Desulfosediminicola ganghwensis: one gene and its partner. The main gene of each other region encodes a partner of the protein of the gene in region 2 in a complex. Links are inferred from orthologs where the notes say so. Each region holds a gene or a part of one and is shown on either strand. Other genes may lie near its edges.

Region 1 (2,748 bases), 1.7 Mb from region 2 along the record:
ATGTTATGTTCTTTGGCGAGCGCTTTCAAAGATCGAGAAATCTCACTGATTTCCTGGGTTCGGTTTTCTGTGGAATCCCTGCCTCGCATCAGCTGAAGATAATCTACGACTATGAGGCCAATGTCATATTGCGCAGCAAGTCGGCGAACTTTAGCACGCATTTCAAGAACCGAAATAGCTGGTTGATCATCAATATACAGTGGTGCTTCCGAGAGCATACCCACTGCACGTGTGAGCTTTGGCCAATCTTCATCATGAAGTTTACCGGTTCGCATTCTCTGGGAATCAACTCGGCCTACGGAACTCAGCAAACGCATTACCAACTGTTCCTTGGACATCTCGAGACTGAATACAGCAACACCAATTTTTTCTTCAATCGCAGCGCTCTGAGCAATATTCATTGCAAAAGAAGTCTTACCCATAGAAGGGCGGGCCGCCAGGATAATGAGGTCGGAGGGTTGAAGGCCGGCGGTCATTTTGTCGAGCGTGGGGTAGCCAGTTGGAACACCGGTAATAAGCTCCTTGCGCTTGAAAAGTTGTTCGATTGCGGCAAAGGCATCGGGAACAATCTGCTTAACAGGAGTAAATTTCTGGCCGCTCTTGGAACCGGCAATTTCAAAAATCGCCTGCTCCGCCTGGTCAACAAGAAGATCTATCTCTCCCTGCTCCTCATAGCAGCGGGAGGCAATATCGGTGTTGACTTCAATCAAACGCCTGAGGATGGATTTCTGGCGAACGATTTTGGCGTAGGTGGCAATGTTGGCTGTGACGGGAACGATAGAGGTAAGCGTTGCCAGGTAGGCGGCACCTCCAACCTGTTCTAACTGATTGCGGTCATTGAGCAGGTTGCTGATGGTCAACAGATCCTGTGGCTCATTGGCCTCAAAAAGGTCAATCATCGCCTCGTAAATGATCCTGTGTGCTTCCCGATAAAAGTCATCGGATTTGAGAATTTCGAGGACGGTACCAAAGGATTTGTCCTTGAGCAGGATCGATCCAAGAACGGATTGCTCAGCCTCAAGATTCTGAGGCGGCACTCTCTTCGAAATAGAGGATTGTTGCGGTGGAGGCGCGAATTCATTCATAGTCATGTGGCCATTAAAAGATGTTAAATTTTAACAGCTTAAAAGAAAAACACACCATGCAGGCCAAGCCTGTATGGTGTGTTTCGTCATAGCTGTACACAGCCGGACACTCTATTGCATTGCGGCCGGCGGTACACGGTATGTTCTGCTGAAACTGTTCGAGCAGTCACCCGGCGTATCGGCAGGATTATGCTTCGCTGGATGCGCGCACAACCTTAACGGTAACCTCGGTTACCAGCTGAAAGCCAACCTTGACCGTGACAGAGTTTTCGCCAAGAGTTTTGATCGGATCGGGAAGTACGATCTGTTTCTTGTCGATGACAACACCCATTTCTGCAAGTTTAGCGCAGATATCGGCATTGGTTACTGAACCGAAGAGACGCTCGTCTTCACCGGCAAGCTGCTCGATTACGATCTCGCGACCAGCAATCTTCTTGGCGAGAGCCTCTGCTACCTTACGCTCCTCAGCCAGACGTGCTGCTATTTCCGCCTTGTTCTGCTCGAGAACTTCGAGGTTCTCTTTGGTGGCGAGAACCGCTTTGCCCTGGGGCAGGAGGTAGTTGCGGCCGTAACCGGGCTTGACGGTAACGACATCACCCTCTTGACCAATCGAGCTGATGGTTTCCTTTAAGATGAGTTCCATTTTTAACTCCTTGTAGTGTGTATGTAAAATCAGTTCTGATTATGCTGTGAACAGATTTTATTCGTCTTGTGAATCCTCTTTGGACTCTGTATCAGGGACGTTCAGTTTACGGAGATTCAGCCAGGTATCGGCAACGCCAACCATGAGCAGCACTATCGTCCCAAGGGACTGTAATACTATCATCACGTAGATAAATGATCGTAACAGGATCGGTACATTCCACTTGTTCATGTAAAAAACACATACTGCAAAGCCTTGCATGCAGTACAGCACGCTGAGCAATATCAAGATATTGACAGCGACCCCTTTAATGATACCCAGGGGTAAGAACGCCATGAACGCGCTGAGTATACCGAGCCAGATCAATTTATCCGGCAATTGCCAAAATCTATAACGGGGCCAAACCTGCCGACCGGTATATTTATGTACCAGTCTGTTGCCGAGCACCATGGTAAACCAGGTGGAAAACATAGCAAAGCTGAGGAAGATAGCAGGTAAAATGATCGGTATGATCACCTTCATCTGCTCCAATGTCGCCTCAAGCATTATAGCTGTGTCTGCGCCAACTTGCTCGTTTTGGCTATATTCTTTTACAACGCTGTCTATCCCCGAACTCAGGGTAGTCTGAATTGCGATGTAAGGAGAATTGCCCGTTACCGCTCCTACCCCTGCGATTAAAAGTCCCCAGCATGCCCCTAGAGTAGCAGCGCACTTGAGACCTGACATCGCGGGAGAATCTCCTCGTAGCGCAGATTTCGCCAGAACATAGCCGGCAGGAATCAGCGCAAGAGAAAACAGCAGAACGTCAAAGGGTTGCGTAAACAGTCCTACCAGGACTCCAAGTCCCGCTCCTGCCAAGATATATCGACCACCAATGAAGGTGCCGTATTTGATCAGGAAAACGAAAACCAGAATCGGCAGGAAAAGTTGCACCCAACCAAACAGAGACCACTCTAGCCCGGGCAAGATAACAGCAACAAAAATAAGTGCTATGTTGCCGAAAATACGCTTAATATCCGG
Region 2 (3,425 bases):
ATTGTAAATCCCTATGATCGATCCAAACTTGAAGAAACGCATCACCGGCCAAAGCCGTATCTTATTTAGATACGGCTTCTGCCTGAATTACCTCGCCGCCAGCAGCTTCAATAAGCTCCTTAGCTTTACCACTGATCTTCTCGACCTGGACTTTAACCGGCTTGGTTATAGCACCATTGGCGAGAATCTTAACGAGTTTGCCTGGTTTAACCATTCCAGCCTCAGCGAGAGCAGCACTGGTGATTACATCAGCACCCTCGAAAGCTTCCAGCTGGTCCAGAGAAACAAGTGCGTATTCTTTTTTGAAGATGTTGGTAAAACCACGCTTCGGCAGACGACGCTGCAGAGGCATCTGACCACCTTCGAAACCTGGTTTGATACCGGAACCTGATCTGGACTTGAATCCTTTGTGACCACGACCAGCTGTCTTGCCGTGTCCGGATCCTGGGCCTCTTCCAAGGCGCTTCCTCTGTTTGGTTGCACCTTTCTGAGGAGACAGATTGCTTAAATCCAACATGTTATACCTCCTCGATCTTTACCAGGTGATGCACCTTGGCGAGCATTCCTCGCAGCTCAGGTGTATCTTTTCTGGTAATAGTCTTATTCATTTTGGTAAGCCCAAGCCCGGTCAAAGTAGCGCGCACCTTTTGGGTGCTGCCGATTCCACTTTTGACCAGAGTGAATGTAATTGTCTCGGCCATTTGACTACCTTCTATTTGGAAATTTGAAAAAGCTCCAGGCGCATAAAATAGAATCTGTGCACCTTAAGCTTAAAAATTACGCTGTGATTTCTTCCACAGTTTTACCGCGCAGTTCAGCAATCTTCTGAGCACTACGCAAGCTGCGGAGTCCATCGAGAGTTGCTTTAACCATGTTGTGCGGATTGTGAGAACCAAGGCACTTAGTCAGGATGTTTGAAACACCTGCAGCCTCAAGTACCGCACGAACAGGACCACCGGCAATAAGTCCGGTACCTGCAGATGCCGGCTTGAGCAGAACACTGCCCGCACCGTACTGGCCGATAATCTCATGTGGAATGGAAACATCGGTCAGAGGAACTTGCTGCATATCGCGACGGGCTTTCTCTACACCTTTACGGATCGCCTCAGGAACCTGGTTTGCTTTGCCAAGACCGTAGCCGACTTTTCCTTTACCATCTCCTACAACTACAATGGCACTGAAAGAGAAGCGTCTACCGCCTTTAACGACCTTAGCAACCCTGTTGATAAATACTATCTTTTCGATCAGTTCCTCAGTATTCTCAGCTTTGGAACGTTTGAAATCAGACAAGGGACACCCCCATTATTTTGTATGACATTAAAATTTCAGACCGCCTTCACGGGCCCCTTCTGAAAGCGACTTAACCCGCCCGTGGTAGATGTAACCACCGCGATCGAAGATAACATCTTCAATGCCGGCTGCCTTTGCCCGCTCAGCGATTTTCATTCCAACAGCTTTTGCAGCTCCAGTTTTACTGGCATCCTCACCAACAGCGAATTCTTTATCGATGGTGGACATTGCTGCAAGAGTACGACCTGCTACGTCATCAATAATCTGAGCGTAAATGTGCTTGTTGCTTTTAAATACTCTAAGACGTGGCCGCTCGCTTGTACCTGTGATCTTTTTTCGAATTCTACGGACACGCTTCGCTCTCGCGACTGTCCTGGGATTCGTCTTAGCCATAGTTCTATTCCGTTATAAATTTTACCTGCAACGTAAAACGTTACGAGAAATTATTTAGCACCAGCTTTACCGACTTTACGTACGATATGTTCATCTTCGTAGCGAATACCTTTGCCCTTGTATGGCTCAGGTTTTCTGATCTGACGAATCTTGGCGGCGGTAAGGCCGAGGAGATTTTTATCAATAGATTCAAGTGTAATCTTGTTGGCGCCTTCAACGGTTGCCTGCACTTCTTTGGGAAGTGTAAAGTCAACTGGGTTGGAGAATCCTACATTCAAGGTGAGATTGGAACCGGCAACATTTGCCTTGTAACCAACACCTTCGATAATCAAAGTTTTTTTGAAACCTTCGACAACACCAATGATCATGTTGTTTACGAGGCTACGGAACAGACCGCGGAACGCATTTGTTTTTCTGCTTTCGTCACGACCATTTACAATAATTTGATTGTCCTCGAGCTTAATTTCAACTTCAGGACGCGCTTCAAGTTCCAGACTTCCTTTATTCCCGGTAACTGTGATTTGCTGACCCATGATGTCAACTTTCACTCCAGCGGGCACAGGAATTGGTTGCTTACCAATACGAGACATAATTACCTCCTTATTTGCGAAATTACCAAATCTCGCAAATGATCTCCCCGCCAGTGTTCAGGGCCCTTGCTTGTTTATCAGTGATGATGCCTTTCGAAGTAGAAACAATTGCCACACCAAGTCCGGAAAGGACTGTGGGAATTGCGCTTGCTTTGGCATACTTTCGGAGACCAGGCTTACTTACACGTTTAATGCCCCTGATCACAGCTTCACCATCCGGGCCATATTTCAAGGTAAGAGTAAGCGTTCCTTGAACTCCTTTGTCGGAAACTTGATAGTCGTTGATAAAGCCTTCATCTTTCAGAACCTTGGCGATATTCACCTTTACGTTCGATTTAGGCATGTCAACGGTATCAAATTTTACCATTACTGCGTTTCGGATCCTGGTCAGCATATCTGCCAGGGGATCGCTCATTGACATAGCGAACACTCCTTATTCTGTTTAAGTAATCTACTAATCAAACAAAGTTGGTTTTGCTGGTTTACCAACTCGATTTGGTAACACCAGTGATTTCACCACTGGACGCCAGCTTACGGAAACAAATTCTGCAGATACCGAACTTTCTGATGAAAGCTCTAGGACGTCCGCAGATTGGACATCTGTTGTACTTCCGCACACCAAACTTTGGTTTACTTTGTGCCTTAGCAATTATGGATTTCTTAGCCAAAACGACCTCCAGATTTTCTCTTTAGTTATCCTCAGTACAAAAATACCGATTCTATTTTTTGAAGGGCATTCCCATCTTCTTCAGAAGGAAACAAGCTTCTTCGTCAGTATTTGCAGAGGTTACGATTGTGATGTTCAAGCCTTTGATCTTGTCGATCTTATCGTAATCAATCTCTGGGAAGATGATCTGCTCCTTAACACCCATGGAGAAGTTTCCTCTACCATCGAACGTCTTTGGAGAAAGTCCACGGAAGTCACGTACACGTGGCAAGGCGATGTTGACCAGCTTGGAGAAGAAATCTAACATCTTCTCACCACGAAGGGTAACCCTACAACCAATCGGCATTCCCTCACGAAGCTTGAATGTCGCAATGGACTTCTTAGCCTTGGTTACAACTGCACGCTGACCAGCAATTTTGGTCAACTCATCAGCCGCACCCTCAACGATTTTCGGGTTCTGTACAGCTTCACCCAATCCCATATTG

What was found. The genes of interacting proteins can lie anywhere in the genome.
Region 1: rplR (region 2) and rplI share a complex: the UniProt entries of both Bacillus subtilis proteins name them as parts of the 50S ribosomal subunit. The link is inferred for Desulfosediminicola ganghwensis from one-to-one orthologs.

What each region holds. Positions count from the first base shown.
Region 1 is NZ_CP050699.1:3,378,071-3,380,818, forward strand. It holds rplI (50S ribosomal protein L9), read right to left. Parts: upstream 1,729-2,748; coding sequence 1,273-1,728; downstream 1-1,272. Other genes in the region: dnaB (replicative DNA helicase), read right to left, coding at 1-1,085; FCL45_RS14325 (DUF2232 domain-containing protein), read right to left, coding at 1,786-2,748. UniProt on the Bacillus subtilis protein: Binds to the 23S rRNA.
Region 2 is NZ_CP050699.1:5,059,048-5,062,472, forward strand. The notes cover bases 1-2,859. They hold rplR (50S ribosomal protein L18), read right to left. Parts: upstream 1,684-2,859; coding sequence 1,318-1,683; downstream 1-1,317. Other genes in these bases: secY (preprotein translocase subunit SecY), read right to left, coding at 1-2; rplO (50S ribosomal protein L15), read right to left, coding at 62-514; rpmD (50S ribosomal protein L30), read right to left, coding at 519-701; rpsE (30S ribosomal protein S5), read right to left, coding at 778-1,290; rplF (50S ribosomal protein L6), read right to left, coding at 1,734-2,273. Outside these bases: more of FCL45_RS21835, read right to left, coding at 2,860-2,941; rplE (50S ribosomal protein L5), read right to left, coding at 2,993-3,425. UniProt on the Bacillus subtilis protein: This is one of the proteins that bind and probably mediate the attachment of the 5S RNA into the large ribosomal subunit, where it forms part of the central protuberance.